Regions from separate parts of the Mesorhizobium sp. M2C.T.Ca.TU.002.02.1.1 genome, predicted to be linked through region 2. Evidence: predicted binding sites of a transcription regulator. Region 2 holds the regulator's gene; the other holds the start of a gene.

Region 1 (6,550 bases), on a different contig from region 2:
GGCGAACTGCGCGTTCTCGGTCAGCACACGATGCGAGCCATGGAAGGAGATGCCGACGCCGCCGCCCATGACGATGCCGTCGACCAGCGCGACATAGGGTTTCTTGAAGCGGGCGATGCGGGCGTTGAGCCGGTATTCGTCGGCGAAGAAGTCGACGGGCGGCTTACCGGCGCGTCCGGCCTCATAGATGTGCAGGATATCGCCGCCGGCGGAAAACGCCCTGCCCTCGGCCTTGACGACGACGACGCCTACGCCCGGATCCTGCTCCCAGGCGCCCAGCGCCTTGCCGAGCGCCTTGACCATGTTGTGCGTGACGGCGTTGAGCGCCTTCGGCCGGGTCAACGTGACCACGCCCGCTCTACCCAGCCGCTCGAAGCGGATCTCGTCGCCTCCGCCAAAATCCATAAAGAGAATCCTCCCCCGTGCCTACGGGAGGAGAAGTGCTAAGCGGCGACCGAACGAACGTCAATTGTCGAGTGCTCTCGACCATCGATCCGGTACGGCGAGCAACTACCAGACGAAAGGAACAAGCGCGTTCGTGCGGCGCGCATAGGCAGGGAACTCATCGGGAAACTGCCGCGCCAGAAGCCGGTCCTCGGCGCCCACGCGCCAGATGAAAATCGCCCCCAGCAGGACGAGCAGAAAGACGAAAGGCCCACCCACCACGATCGCTGAGCCGATGCATGCGAGCAGGCCACCCGTGTACATGGGGTGGCGCAACCGACGGTACGGGCCGGATGTCACCAGTTCGGGTTCCTGCTTGACGGAAACGGTCTGGCTCCAATTGCGGCCGAGAGTTTGCCGTGCCCGCACCAAAAGGAGCATGCCTGCAACCGTCAAAACAGCACCGATGCCGCTCAGGACCGCGTTGACGGGAGCGAAGTTGACGAAAGCAAACAAGGGCAAGCGCGGCAGCAGAAAGGCGGCGATCATCGCAAACATCAAGCCGAAGCTCTGCAGCAGATGCGGCTCCGTGTCGCGTTTCACGCCAATCGACCGAACGGTCAGATAGATAACGAGGAGCAGCCAGGCGGCATAGATGAACCAAATGAAGCCCATGCCTCGCTCCTTCAGTTAGCCGGCAATCCGCCTTGGCCGCCGCACGCCCCCGGTGCTAGAAAATGGCCATCTTGAACCGGACGACAAGAGATGCCGGGATTTTCGCGCCTCGCGGCTGCAACGATCGGCCTGATCGCAATCCTGCGGATGTCTTACCCTGCCGAGGCCGCGGCGAACGAGCTATATCAATCGCAAACGATCGTCACCGGCACCGGAGACGTGAACCGGCAGATCGGCTTCAAGGATTGCCTCGACAAGGTGCTGGTGAAGGTCTCGGGCGACCAGCGCCTGACGCAGAAACCGGAGATGCTGGCGCTGCGCGACAAGGCGGCCGACTTCGTCCAGTCCTTCCGCTATCACGACCGGCTCGAAGGCATCCCGATCCATGACGAGCAAGGCACGCATGACAGGCCGCACGACCTGACCTGCATCTACAAGCCGGCCGTCGTCGACAAGCTCTTGGCGCAGCTCGGCGCCAGGCCATGGCCCGGCGAGCGGCCGCCGATCGCCGTCTTCATGACCGTCGAGCAAGGCTCGCGGCATTTCGTGCTGACGGCAGATGAGGATCAGGGCAAAACGATGCGCGAATCCTTTTCCAATGCTACCTTTCCATTGCTGATGCGCGTCACCTTTCCAAAGGCCGGGCAGCTTGGCGGCCTGAGTGGCAAGGTGCTTTCCGGAGCCGATACGGCAAGGCTCGACAAGCTCGCGAAAAGAGCTGGAGCGGCCCGGGCACTCGCCGGCAGCATCGTGTGGAGCGACAAGGACCTGGGCTGGATCGCCGACTGGCGGCTGGCCGATCACGGCAAGACCTATCGCTGGCAGGTGCGCGGCGTGAGCTTCGACGAGGCGTTCCGGGTGGCCGTCAGGGGCGCGGCGCAAATCCTTTCGGGGAACGGACAGCCGTGAGAGCGTTTCCTCGCCCCACGAAGTGGGGAGAGGCGGCTCGGCGAAGCCGAGACGGAGAGGGGAGCGCCGTTTCCGTCGGCAAAAGCGCCTCGTATTGGAAGACTTCCGCCCTACGAAGGCCCCCTCTCCGTCCGCTTCGCGGACGCCTCTCCCCCGCTTTTAGCGGGGGCGAGGAATTAGGCTCCGGCTGGCACAATCGTGTCGCATTGGTCAGCGGCGGACACGCGTGGTAAAAGCCGGCGCAAAAGAGAGTTTCGGCCATGAACAAATTCACCCCCGCAAAACCTGCCGGCGCGCGCAGCGTCGACGAGATCACCGGCAGCCGGCGGCTCAGGCGCATGCGCAAGGCCGACTGGTCGCGCCGGCTGGTGCAGGAGAACCAGCTTTCGGTGAACGACCTGATCTGGCCGATCTTCGTCGTCGACGGCAAGAACACGCGCGAGCCGATCGCCGCCATGCCGGACGTCTATCGCCTGTCCGTCGACCTCGCGGTGAAGGAGGCCGAGCGCGCCGCCAAGCTCGGCATTCCGGCCATCGCCACCTTCCCCAATGTCGAGCTTGCGCTACGCGACCAGACCGGCTCGCACATCCTCGACCCGGACAACGTCATCAACCGCGCCACGCGCGCCATCAAGGACGCGGTGCCGGAGATCGGCATCATCACCGATGCAGCGCTCGACCCATTCACCAGCCACGGCCATGACGGCATCCTGCGCGACGGCATCATCGTCAATGACGAGACTGTGGAGCAGGTCGCCGCGGCGGCCGTCATCCAGGCCGCCGCCGGCGCCGATATCATCGCGCCGTCCGACATGATGGACGGCCGCATCGGCGCGATCCGCGACGCGCTCGACGCCAACGGCTTCCAGGATGTGGCGATCATGTCCTATGCGACGAAGTTCGCTTCGGCCTTCTACGGCCCCTACCGCGAGGCAGTCGGCACCGCCGGCCTGCTCAAGGGTGACAAGAAGACCTATTACATCGACCACGCCAATTCCGACGAGGCGGTGCGCGAGGCCGAGCAGGACCTCGCCGAGGGCGCCGACATGCTGATGGTCAAGCCCGGCCTGCCCTATCTCGACATCATCCGCAGGCTGAAAGACGAGCTGCAGATGCCGACCTTCGCCTACCAGGTGTCGGGCGAATATTCGATGATCAAGGCAGCCGCCGCCAATGGCTGGATCGACGGCGAAAAGGCGATGCTGGAATCGCTGCTTTCGCTGAAGCGGGCGGGCTGCGACGGCGTGCTGACCTATTTCGCGCCGGTAGTGGCGCAGATGCTGAGGGGATAAGCTCCCTCCCGACTGATCTGATGCCTTTGCTGGATGACCGGCCGGCCATTCTGCCCGGTGGATTTTGTTCACCCTGCAGAATACTGATTACAAAATGCAATCAGTTAAGCTATTCCGCTTGCACATCACAACTGCTCAGGAGGAAAACGTGTCCAAGCTCCGTGTCAATTGTTTTACGCTCTCGCTCGATGGCTACGGCGCCGGTCCCGACCAGAGCCTCGCCAACCCACTCGGCGTGGGTGGCGAAAATCTGCACAAATGGATGATCAAAACCCGCTCGTTCCACCAGATGATCGGCAAGGAGGGCGGGACGACGGATACCGATGACGAGTTTGCGGTGCGCAGCTTCGAGAATGTCGGCGCCTGGATCCTCGGCCGCAACATGTTCGCGCCGAGCCGCGGCGAATGGCCGGACGACGATTGGAAAGGCTGGTGGGGCGCCAACCCGCCCTATCACGTGCCGACCTTTATTCTGACGCATCACAAGCGCGCGCCGATCGAGATGGAAGGCGGCACGACCTTCCACTTCGTCACCGACGGCATCCACTCGGCGCTCGAGCAGGCCAAGGCGGCGGCCGACGGCAAGGATGTGCGCGTCGGCGGCGGCGTTTCGACTGTACGGCAGTATCTCGGGGAAAGGCTGATCGACGAGATGCATCTGGCGATCTCACCCGTCCTGCTTGGCTCGGGCGAGCATCTGTTCGCTGGGCTCGACATGGTGAAGCTCGGCTATCGCTGTACCGGGCAAGTGGCGACGGTCGATGCGACGCATGTGATGATCGGGCGGGCGTAATTACAGCTTTTTCTCCCCGTCACCATCCGGGGAGAAATGCTCGGCAGAGCAATGAGGGGCAGCACTGCCGGTTGGAAGTTGGCAGCGAGCCACAAACGGCAAACTGGTGCGCAACTGCCCGCATCGGCGCCGCCCCTCATCCGCCCTTCGGGCACCTTCTCCCCGTGGGACGGGGAGAAGGAAAGATGGTGCTCAATACTTCTCCGGCACGTAGAGCTCGCGCGGCAGGACCTGGCGTTCGTAGGACGGGTTGAAGACACGCTCGGGCAGCGAGATCTCCTCGTGCGGAACCTCCTCATACGGCATCTGCCGCAACAGATGGTCGATGCAGTTCAGCCGCGCGCGCTTCTTGTCGTTGCCCTCGACGATGAACCAGGGCGCTTCCGGAATGTTGGTGCGGGCGAAGGTCTCCTCCTTGGCCTTGGTGTACTGCTCCCAGCGCACGCGCGACTGCAGGTCCATGGGCGACAGCTTCCACTGCTTCATCGGATCGTGGATGCGCATCAGGAAGCGCATCTGCTGCTCCTCGTCGGTGATCGAGAACCAGTATTTCACCAGCGTGATTCCGGAACGGACCAGCATGCGCTCGAATTCCGGCACGTCGTGGAAAAATTCCTCGACCTGATCCGGTGAGGCAAAGCCCATCACCCGCTCGACGCCGGAACGGTTGTACCAGGAGCGGTCGAACAGCACGATCTCGCCGCCGGCAGGCAGATGCGGCACATAGCGCTGGAAATACCATTGCGATTTCTCGCGCTCGGTCGGCGCCGGCAACGCGACGACGCGGGCGATGCGCGGGTTGAGCCGCTGCGTGATGCGCTTGATGACGCCGCCCTTGCCGGCGGAGTCGCGGCCCTCGAAGACCACCACCAGCTTCTTCTTGTGATAGGCGACCCATGACTGCAGCTTGATCAGTTCGGATTGCAGCCTGAGCAGCTCGCGAAAATAGGTCATTCGCTCGATGGAAGGCGGATGCGACTTCTTGTAGATCTTGGCGATCTCGAGCGAGAGCGCCGGTTCGGAAAGCTCCAGCTCATAGTCTTCGTCGAGCGTGTCCTCGAGTTCGGCTTCGAGCCAGTCCTTCGCCCCGGAATTCGGTTTCAATTCGTTCATCGCGCAGCTCCGTCTGCCTGTCAGCCATCATCGCTTCGGAAATCCGCGCCGGCTCCGGACGGACATTCCTTGAGCCGACTGGGATACAGAGGCGCAATGACGGTTTTATTGCAATCGCCTGCCGCGGACCTCGAAGATATGTGATCGACCCGTATCGACAGCGGGGCGACAAGCCGCCGGAATTGTCCTACAAATCCCGTTGCCTCTTTTGCGGCGCCGGCCACGACGCCTCTTCAAACAAAATCGCGAGGACCGACATGGAATACCGCACGCTCGGCCGATCCGGCTTGAAAGTCTCGACATTGACGCTTGGCACCATGACCTTCGGCGGCGCCGGTCCGTTCGCCGCCGTCGGCAATTCCGACCTCGCGGAAGCCAAGCGCATCATCGACACCTGCATCGATGCCGGCATCAACCTCATCGACACGGCAAACGTCTATTCCAACGGATTGTCGGAAGAGATCATCGGCGAGGCGCTTGGCGGCAAGCACAAGAACGACGTGCTGATCGCGTCCAAGGCGCGCATGCGCATCGGCAGCGGCCCCAACGACGAAGGCCTGTCGCGGCACCATCTGATCCGCGAATGCGAAAAGAGCCTGAAGCGGCTCAAGACCGACGTCATCGACATCTATTTCGTCCATCAATGGGATGGCCTCACGCCGGTTGAAGAGACGATCGCTGCGCTCGACACCTTGGTCAACCAGGGCAAGATCCGCTACATCGGCTGCTCCAACTGGTCGGGCTGGCAGGTGATGAAGGCGCTTGCCGTCAGCGACAGCCGCCATCAGGCCCGTTTCGTCACCCAGCAGATCCACTACACGCTGGAAGCGCGCGAGGCCGAATACGAATTGCTGCCGATCTCGGTCGACCAAGGCCTGGGCGTGCTGGTCTGGAGCCCGCTGGCAGGCGGCCTGCTCTCCGGCAAATACCATCGCGACAGCCCGACCGCGCGCCAGCTTGGCGGCTGGAAGGAGCCGCCGATCAGCGACGAGGACCGTCTGTGGCGCATCGTCGACGTGCTCAACGAGATCGGCAAGGCGCGAGGCGTCTCAGGCGCCCAGGTGGCGCTCGCCTGGCTGCTCGGCCGCCCCGCCGTAAGCTCGCTGGTGATCGGCGCCCGCAACGAGGCGCAGCTCAAGGACAATCTGGCCGCGGCAAGCCTGTCACTCAGCGAAGAAGAACGGCGGCGCCTCGACGCCGTCAGCCGGCCGCCGGTGCTTTATCCCTACTGGCACCAGCAGTTCACCGCCAGGGACCGTTTCGGACCGGCCGACAAGGTGCTCGACCGCAGCGCTATCTGACCCCTGGTCAGCCGGCGATGTAGCGCCAGACTTCCGCGTCTGGCTTTATCTGGCCGCTGAGGACAAAATATTTGTAGAGGACG
Region 2 (9,780 bases):
CGCCGAGGGCAAGGGCTCGACCTTCTGGTTCACGGTCACGCTGCCCAGGGCCGAGCAGGGCGGACAGCGCATCATGCCGGTCGACGTCACCGGCGCGCGCGTTCTCATCGTCGACGACAACGCCGTCAACCGCTCGATCCTGAGCGAGCAGATGGCGTCGTGGACGTTCGATTCCTGTGCGGCCGAAAGCGGCGCCGAGGGGTTGAAGGTGCTGATTGCCGCCGCCGCCTATGGCGTGCCGGTCGACTGCGTCGTGCTCGACTACCAGATGCCCGGCATGACCGGCGCCGAGATGGCCCGCATCGTGCGCAACACGGCGGGCCTGGCGCATACGCCCATCATCATGCTGACCTCTGTCGACCAGTCGCTTGCCAACACGACCTATCGCGACCTCGGCATCGATGCGCAGCTTATCAAGCCGGCGCGTTCCTCCATCCTCCTGGAAACGCTGGTCGCGACCATCCAGCGCCATCGTCATAGCAGCGCCGCGACGCAACCCGCCGTCGGCAGCAGCCCCCCGCAAGCCGCGCCGGCACAGGCAGCGGCGTCGGAGCGCGCCATGCTGCAGCCGCCGCCGGTGCGGGCGCGTCCACGCCCAACCGACGCGGAGCGCGGGCTCGACATCCTCGTCGCCGAGGACAATGAGGTGAACCAGCTGGTGTTCACCCAGATCCTCGGCGAGACCGGCTACCGCTTCGAGATCGTCGGCAACGGCCGCAAGGCGCTCGAGGCTTTCGGCAAGCTCAATCCGCGCATGATCCTGATGGATGTGTCGATGCCGGAAATGAACGGGCTGGAGGCGACCGGCGCCATCCGCCGGCTCGAGGAGGATATGGGCACGCATGTGCCGATCGTCGGCGTGACCGCGCATGCGCTGAAGGGCGACCGCGAACGCTGTCTGGAAGCCGGCATGGACGATTACCTGCCGAAGCCGATCAGTCCGCGGGCGCTGCTCGAAAAGCTCGATCGCTGGCTGGGCTCGGACGTCGAGACCCGGCGCAACGCCGGTTAAAACGAATTTGGCGGGCAGGACTGCGGCAAGAGACTGACGCATGCGTATGGTGCGATCGCACCATACCAAAGCAAAAACCAAGCTCGGACAATGTGGCTGTTGATTCCGCTCTTCGGTTACGGGCGGGAGCAGCGACCGCCAACAAGGAACAGCGTCGACTCTACCCCAACGGACCTGTTTTCGGCGATGGCCACGCCATGATCCGCTCTGGCATTCAGGCAACGCGCTCTCGTCCGGATTTTATTTCCCGGCGGCCATGGTCATGGCCGCCGGGATAAATTTTGCTTCAAAAGCCAGACAAGTTGCTGATTTCCGCGGCAAACTCCGGCCGGTCCTTCGGGGCCGGCGCGGGCCTCTCCAGGCAGCCCCTTTTCAGGCGTTACCGGGCTGACACGAAACTGTCATGCGACTGTAATAATCGAGGGCTATTGCGCTCACCGGGCGCCGATAGAACGGGTGCCGAAAGACCATCTTCCGAACAGGAGCAGGCCACATGAGACATTTCATCCGCTCGGCGGCCGTTGCGATTGCAATGGCTGCGGCATCAACCCTTAGCATGGCCGCCGCGATGGCTGCCGACATCTCCGGCGCCGGCGCCACCTTCCCCTATCCGATCTATGCGAAGTGGGCCGACGCCTACAAGAAGGAGACCGGCATCGGTCTCAACTATCAGTCGATCGGCTCCGGCGGCGGCATCAAGCAGATCAAGGCCAAGACCGTGACCTTCGGCGCTTCCGACGCGCCGCTGAAGGGCGAGGATCTCGACTCCACCGGGCTCGCGCAGTTCCCGATGGTGATGGGCGGCATCGTTCCGGTCGTCAACCTCGAAGGCGTCAAGCCGGGCGAACTGGTGCTCGACGGTCCGACGCTGGCCGACATCTTCGCCGGCAAGATCACCAACTGGAACGACGAAGCGATCAAGAAGCTCAACCCCGACGTCAAGCTGCCCGACCAGGCGATCGCCGTCGTCCACCGTTCGGACGGCTCGGGCACCACGTTCAACTTCAGCTACTACCTGGCCGACGTCAGCGCCGACTGGAAGTCGAAGGTCGGTGTCAACACCGCGCTCGAATGGCCGGTTGGCATCGGCGCCAAGGGCAATGAAGGCGTCGCCAACAACGTCTCGCAGACCGGTGGCGCGATCGGCTATGTCGAATATGCCTATGCCAAGCAGAACAAGCTCACCTATGCCGACATGGTGAACAAGGACGGCAAGAAGGTCGAGCCGACCGCCGCTGCCTTCTCGGCCGCCGCGGCCAATGCCGACTGGAGCTCGCAGCCGGGCTACGGCGTCATCCTGGCCAACCAGCCGGGCGCCGAATCCTGGCCGATGACGTCGGCCACCTGGATCCTCGTCTACAAGAAGCCCGACGATGCCGCGGCCACGACCGAAGCGCTCAAATTCTTCGCCTGGTCGTACGCCAAGGGCGACGAGCTGGCCGCCGGCCTGGACTACGTCCCGATGCCCGACGCCGTCGTGAAGAGCGTCGAGGAAATGTGGGGCAAGGACATCGTCGACGCGAGCGGCAAGCCGCTCTATTCCGGCATGTAATTCCCGCGGAACAAGGGAAGGGCGCCTCCGGCGCCCTCCTGTCTCTTTCGAAATGCGAGGGGCTCAATGACAGCCGTTTCCGAAGCTGCGACATCATCCGCTATGCGGACCAGGGAAGCGACGGTGCGCCGCTTCGCCGTCACCGACATGGTCTTCCGGACGGCCACGCGTCTTTCCGCCATCCTCGTGCTGGTTCTCCTCGGCGGCGTCGCGATCTCGCTGGTCGCCGGCTCGTGGCAGGCGCTGTCGAAATTCGGCTTCTCCTTCCTGACCACCGAATCCTGGAACCCGGTCACCGAGAATTTCGGCGCGCTCGCGCCCATCTACGGCACCATCGTCACCTCGGCCATCGCCATCCTCATCGCCGTGCCGATCGGCATCGGCATCGCCGTCTTCCTGACCGAGCTTTGCCCGCGCCCGCTCCGCCGCCCGATCGGCATCGCGGTCGAGCTGCTCGCCGGCATTCCCTCGATCATCTACGGCATCTGGGGCCTGTTCGTCTTCGCGCCGTTCCTGCAGACGACGGTGCAGCCCTTCATCATCGGTCTTTTCCACGGCATACCGGGGCTCTCCAGCCTGTTTGCCGGTCCGCCCTACGGCATCGGCCTGCTGACCTCGTCGCTGATCCTCGCCATCATGGTGCTGCCCTTCATCACCTCGATCACCAAGGACGTGTTCGACACGGTGCCGGCGGTGCTGAAGGAATCGGCCTACGGCATCGGCTGCACGACCTGGGAAGTGACCCGGCGCGTCGTCATCCCCTACACCCGCGTCGGCATCATGGGCGGCGTCATGCTCGGCCTCGGCCGCGCGCTTGGGGAGACGATGGCCGTCACCTTCGTCATCGGCAACGCGCACCGCATCAGCGCCTCGCTGTTCGCGCCGGGCACGACGATCTCGGCGACCATCGCCAACGAATTCACCGAAGCCGATGGCGATCTCTATACATCCTCGCTGGTGTCGCTCGGCCTGATCCTGTTCATCATCACCTTCGTCATCCTCGCGCTCGCACGCTACATGCTGTTGCGCATCGATAGCCGCACGGGAGCCTGACCGATGTCGACTGCCCAATCGCTTCACCAAAGCCGCAAGCGCAAGAATGCCGTGATGATGGCGCTGTGCGTCATCGCGGCCGGCATCGGCCTGGCATGGCTGGCGCTGATCCTCGGCGCCCTGCTCTACAAGGGGCTCTCCGGGGTGAACCTGGCCGTGTTCACTGAAATGACGCCGCCGCCCGGCGATGCCGGCGGCCTGCTCAACGCCATCTACGGCAGCATCGTGATGACCGTCATCGGCATTATCGTCGGCACGCCGATCGGCGTGCTGGCCGGCACCTACATGGCCGAGTACGGACGCTTCTCGAGGCTCACCACCGTGGTGCGCTTCATCAACGACATCCTGTTGTCGGCGCCTTCGATCATCATCGGCCTGTTCGTCTACGAGCTGATGGTGCGGCCGATGGGACACTTCTCCGCGATTGCCGGCGCCGTCGCGCTGTCGATCCTGGTGATCCCCGTCGTGGTGCGCACCACCGAGGACATGCTGAACCTCGTGCCCAACGCGCTGCGCGAAGCGGGTACGGCAATCGGCGCGCCGCGCTGGGTGGTGATCCGCTCCGTCGCCTACCGCGCGGCGCTCTCCGGCATCGTCACGGGCATCCTTTTGGCAATCGCGCGCATCTCCGGCGAGACGGCGCCGCTTCTCTTCACCGCGCTCAACAACCAGTTTTGGTCGAGCAATCTCAATGCCCCGATGGCCAGCCTGCCGGTGACCATCTTCCAGTTTGCTCTCAGCCCTTACGAGGAGTGGCAGCAGCTGGCCTGGACGGGCGCACTCATAATCACCCTGACGGTTCTCGGGCTGAGCATCTTCGCCCGCAGCCTGACCGGACGCAGAGAGGACAGATGAAACCGATGTTGTCCACCGACCTGAACGTAGCCGAGACGACCGTCGAGAAGGCCAAGATCGAGGTCAAGAACCTCAACTTCTACTATGGCCAGTCGAAGGCGCTGAAGGACATCAACCTGTCCCTGCCCGAGCGCAGCGTGACGGCCTTCATCGGCCCGTCGGGCTGCGGAAAGTCGACGCTGCTGCGCGTGCTCAACCGCATCTACGAGCTCTATCCGAAGCAGAGCGCTGAGGGCCAGGTGCTGCTCGACGGCAAGAACATCCTCGACCGCTCGCAGGACCTCAACCTGCTCAGGACCAAGATCGGCATGGTGTTCCAGAAGCCGACGCCGTTCCCTATGTCGATCTATGAAAACATCGCCTTCGGCGTCAGGCTCTACGAGAAGATCAGCAAGGCCGAGATGGACAGCCGCGTCGAGCAGGCGCTGAAGCGCGCCGCGCTGTGGAGCGAAGTCAAGGACAAGCTCAACGCCAGCGGGCTCAGCCTTTCGGGCGGCCAGCAGCAGCGCCTGTGCATCGCCCGCACCGTGGCGGTCAAGCCCGAGGTCATCCTGCTCGACGAGCCGGCCTCGGCGCTCGATCCGCTGTCGACGGCCAAGATCGAGGAGCTGATCGACGAATTGCAGGCCGACTATACGATCGTCATCGTCACCCACAACATGCAGCAGGCGGCGCGCGTCTCGCGGCAGACGGCGTTCATGTACCTGGGCGAGCTGGTGGAGTTCGACCGGACCGAGAAGATCTTCACCTCGCCCCGCGAGAAGCGCACCCAGGACTACATCACCGGCCGCTTCGGCTGAAGACATACGAGGACATCATCATGGCCGAACATACCGTCGCCTCCTTCGACGAGGATCTGAGGCAGATCAGCCGGCTCATCAACGACATGGGTGACCTTGCCGCCTCGATGGTCGGCGCCTCGACCAGGGCGCTGCTCGAGACCGACAATGCGCTGGCGCAGCGCGTCGTCTCCGACGACGCCATCATGGACGCAAGGCAGCGCGAGCTCGACGACCGCGCCATCACGCTGATCGCCAAGCGCCAGCCGATGGCCGACGACCTGCGCAGCGTGGTCGGAGCGATCCGCATGGCGGGCGACCTCGAGCGCATCGGCGATCTCGCCAAGAACATCGCCAAGCGCGTCGGCTCGGTCGGCGTCAGCGCCGCGCCGCGCGACCTCACGCATTCGATCGATTCCATGGCGCAGATGGTGTTGATCCAGGTCCAGGGCGTGATCCAGGAATATACGGTGGGCGACGCCACGGCGCTGGCCAAGCTTCGCAACGACGACGAACGCATCGACGTCAAATACACATCCGTCTTCCGCGAGCTGTTGACCTATATGATGGAAGATCCGCGCAACATCACCGCTTGCACGCATCTTCTGTTCTGCGCCAAGAACCTCGAGCGCATCGGCGACCATGTGACCAACATCGCCGAGAACGCCTACTATGTGTTGACCGGCACGCAATTGCCCGCCAACCGTCCGAAGCAGGACGAGACGGCAATGTCGGCGCCGGCGGCCTGACGGAAAAGGTTACCCCGATGATCGCGCCACGCATCATGGTGGTGGAGGACGAGGAGCCGCTGGGGGTGCTGCTCCGCTACAATCTCGAATCCGAGGGTTACCAGGTCGAAGTGGTGACCCGCGGCGACGAGGCCGAAATCCGCCTTCAGGAAAACGTTCCCGACCTGCTCGTGCTCGACTGGATGGTGCCGGCGGTGTCCGGCATCGAGCTTTGCCGGCGTCTCAGGATGCGGCCCGAGACCGAGCGGCTGCCGATCATCATGCTGACGGCGCGCGGCGAGGAAAGCGACCGCGTGCGCGGCCTTTCGACCGGCGCCGACGACTATCTGGTCAAGCCGTTCTCGACGCCGGAGTTCATGGCCCGCGTCAAGGCGCTGCTGCGCCGCGCCAAGCCGGAGGTGCTGTCCAGCGTGCTCAAGGTCGGTGACATCGTGCTCGACCGCGAATCGCATCGCGTCTACCGCAAGAAGAGCGAGATCAGGCTCGGCCCGACCGAGTTCCGGCTGCTCGAATTCATGATGCGCCACCCCGGCCGCGTGTTCTCGCGCAGCCAGCTGCTCGACAATGTCTGGGGCGAGACGATCTATATCGACGAGCGCACCGTGGACGTCCATGTCGGCCGCCTGCGCAAGGCCGTCAACAACGGCCGCATGCCGGATGTCATCCGCACCATCCGCGGCGCGGGCTACGCGATCCGGGAAGACTAGTCCCAGGGGGCAGGTGTCCTGACGGGCAGGCACTTCTCGCACCCACGCTTGTGGGTAGCCGAGACGCTCGTGCTTCGTCATCCACGGGCGGAGCAAGGAGCGCAGCGACGCAGCGCAGACCCGAGGATCCATTCCGTGGCTTTGAGGCGCCACCACGGTGCAGAATTCTGCTCCGCTGCGCCCTACGTCCGAGGTAACGGAATGGATCCCAGGGTCTTCGCGACGGAGCTTCGCTCCTGCTCCGCCCTGGAATGACGAAGCTTCGGGGCCTTCGCTGATCTCCGGTGACTGGCGAGACACCCGGAACTGTCACTTCAAAGCTGCCTACGCAACGTGCTTGCCCGCTCTTGCCTGAACTCCCGGCGCGAAAATCTCCTGATCGACGAAGGTCAGCGCGCGCATGGCGCAGCCTTCGCGGATCAGCGGCAGCTCGTTCGGCTCGGTGTCGAAGGAGATCGATTCCGAGTGCTGGCCGCCGGCGGTCTGGGCAATCGCCTTCCTCAGCGCCGGCTCGATCAGGTCGAAGGCGGCCGCGCTGACGCCGACCATGGCGACGGGCGCCGGATCGATGAGTGCGAACAGGCTGCCGAGGCCGAAGCCCAGCGCCTCGCCGGCCCGGCGATAGGCCTCGCGCTCGGGGCCGTCCTTCTCGCGCGCCTTTGCCGCCAGCGCTCGCATGTCGGCGTCGCCGACGTCCGTCGGCGCGGCATCCTCGCTTACGCCCATGGCGCTGCGCCAGATGGCGTAGTTGCCGGCATAGGCCTCCACGCAGCCGCGCCGGCCGCAGCGGCAAAGCGCGCCGCCCGGACGGTGGATCATGTGCCCGAACTCACCGCCGGAGGAATGTGTGCCGGTGAACAACTGGCCCTTCAGCACCAGGCCCATGCCGATGCCGTGCGACAACAGGATGGCGATGAAATTGTCGCGATAGCGGTTGGGGTCACGCCACTGCAGCGCCACCGCCATCATGTTGCAGTCGTTCTCCATGGTGGCTGGAATGCCGAATTCCCTCTCGAGGATGTCGGCAAAAGGAATGTCGGTCAGCGGCGTGATCGGCGACCACAGCATGGCGCGCGCGTGGGAATCGGTTATGCCCTGGATACCCATGGCGATGCGGGCGACGCTGCCGACGTCGAGGTCGGGATCCTGCAGCCGACGCCGGACGATCGCCATGCATTCGCCGATCAGTTCTTCACGCGGCATGACAAGGGTGTCCAGGCGCTGCTGCTCCTCGGCAATCACCTGGCCGGCATAGTCGATGACGGCGACCGACAGGAAATTCAGCGACAACACCACAGTCAGCACCGCGGCGGCTTCGGGGTTGAGCGCCAGGCCGATCTGCGGCCGGCCGCGTTTCAACGCCGTCGGCTCGCTGGCCTTGCTTTCGGTGAGAATGCCTTCCTGGATCAGATCGGCGGAAATCGCCGAAATGGTCGAGTGGCTGAGCCCGGTGGTGGCTGCGATCTCCGTCCGCGATGGCTGACCGGCGCGGCGCACGGCCGAAATCACCATGGCGCGGTTGCGCCGGCGCAGATCGTCGTGGCGGATTCCGACCGACATTGGCTGAAGTATTTCCTCCTGGTCATCACGGCTTGATGATGCCATGGGCCGCCGGTGACATGCTAGGGATACTGGCAGAAGCAGCCGACGCTGTCATTATTTATTGCGGAGCTCGAAAAAAAGTTCGCGACACCTCAAAAACCATCAGAATCCGAGTTGACAGCGGCACAGCGTTGGATCAGTGTTTTTTCGAGGCTCGAAAAAAAGCCTCTGTGCCGGCCTTCGGGCCAGTCTGGGTCGCGCCATACAGGGCGCAGGGAGGATATCATGAAGAAATTCGCAGCCGCCATCCTGGCGGGCGTTGCCATGTCGCTGACGCTGGCGTCGGTCGCCGAGGCGAAGGACAAGGTGATCGGCGTCTCGTGGTCGAATTTCCAGGAAGAGCGCTGGAAGACCGACGAAGCGGCGATGAAGGCCGCCATCGAGGCTGCCGGCGACAAGTATATTTCGGCCGACGCGCAGTCCAATCCGGGCAAGCAGCTTACCGACGTCGAAAGCCTGATCTCGCAGGGCGCCAACGCGCTGATCATCCTTGCGCAGGACGCTTCGGCGATCGGTCCGGCGGTGCAGAAGGCGCTCGACGAAGGCATCCCGGTTGTCGGCTACGACCGCCTGATCGAGAACAAGGACGTGTTCTACCTGACCTTCGACAACAAGGAAGTCGGGCGCATGCAGGCCCGCGAGGTGTTCAAGGTGAAGCCCGAGGGCAACTACGTCTTCATCAAGGGCTCTGGCGCCGATCCGAACGCCGACTTCCTGTTCTCGGGCTCCATGGAAGTCCTGAAGGACGCGATCGACAGCGGCAAGATCAAGAATGTCGGCGAGGCCTATACCGACGGCTGGCTGCCCGCCAACGCGCAGAAGAACATGGAGCAGTTCCTGACCGCCAACGACAACAAGGTCGACGCGGTCGTCGCTGCCAATGACGGCACCGCCGGCGGCGTCGTCGCGGCGCTGACGGCGCAAGGCTTGGCCGGCACCGTTCCGGTCTCCGGCCAGGACGGCGACCACGCGGCGCTCAACCGCATCGCGCTCGGCACGCAGACCGTGTCGGTGTGGAAGGACGCGCGCGAGCTTGGCAAGAACGCCGCCGAGATCGCCTCGCAACTCGCCGGCGGCAAGAAGATGGGCGATATCGCCGGCGCCAAGGACTTCACGACGCCCGGCGGCAACGCCGTCAAGTCGCTGTTCCTGACCCCGATCGCGATCACCAAGGACAATCTCAACGTCGTCATCGACGCCGGCTGGATCAAGAAGGACGAAGTCTGCGCGGGCGTGCCCGCCGGCAGCGTCAAGGTCTGCAACTAAGTCTGCCGGCTCTCGATCAAAATCCCTGCGCCGCGGCAGGAGCGGTTCAATGAACCGCTCCTGTTCCTTGCCCGGACGGAAAACCGCTACGCACTTTTCCTGGAATTGCTTTGAAGCCGCGGCGTTTTCTCAAAAAGATTTGTGTTTCCGCCCCGCGCGGATAGTTCTTAGGCTCGATTTCGGCATCCGCGTCAGACGGCAAGCC

The links. The regulator PhoB, encoded in region 2, activates phosphate uptake and scavenging genes when phosphate is short. The targets are predictions, from matches to a motif close to TGTCATNNANCTGTCAT.
Region 1: the regulator PhoB is predicted to act here: its motif matches at 5,263-5,279, upstream of ppk2 (polyphosphate kinase 2).

What each region holds. Positions count from the first base shown of each region.
Region 1 covers NZ_RZTO01000268.1:151-6,700, forward strand. The annotation lists partial or broken gene EOD07_RS16055 (enoyl-CoA hydratase/isomerase family protein) at 1-405, opposite strand, end outside; gene EOD07_RS16060 (isoprenylcysteine carboxylmethyltransferase family protein) at 511-1,059, opposite strand; gene EOD07_RS16065 (DUF2066 domain-containing protein) at 1,150-1,968, shown strand; gene hemB (porphobilinogen synthase) at 2,229-3,260, shown strand; gene EOD07_RS16075 (dihydrofolate reductase family protein) at 3,409-4,053, shown strand; gene ppk2 (polyphosphate kinase 2) at 4,246-5,166, opposite strand; gene EOD07_RS16085 (aldo/keto reductase) at 5,424-6,467, shown strand; partial or broken gene EOD07_RS16090 (glycosyl transferase family 90) at 6,475-6,550, opposite strand, start outside.
Region 2 covers NZ_RZTO01000113.1:577-10,356, reverse strand. The annotation lists partial or broken gene EOD07_RS08835 (response regulator) at 1-1,012, shown strand, start outside; gene pstS (phosphate ABC transporter substrate-binding protein PstS) at 1,506-2,564, shown strand; gene pstC (phosphate ABC transporter permease subunit PstC) at 2,631-3,617, shown strand; gene pstA (phosphate ABC transporter permease PstA) at 3,621-4,472, shown strand; gene pstB (phosphate ABC transporter ATP-binding protein PstB) at 4,469-5,272, shown strand; gene phoU (phosphate signaling complex protein PhoU) at 5,293-6,000, shown strand; gene phoB (phosphate regulon transcriptional regulator PhoB) at 6,018-6,707, shown strand; gene EOD07_RS08800 (ROK family protein) at 7,032-8,267, opposite strand; gene xylF (D-xylose ABC transporter substrate-binding protein) at 8,535-9,575, shown strand.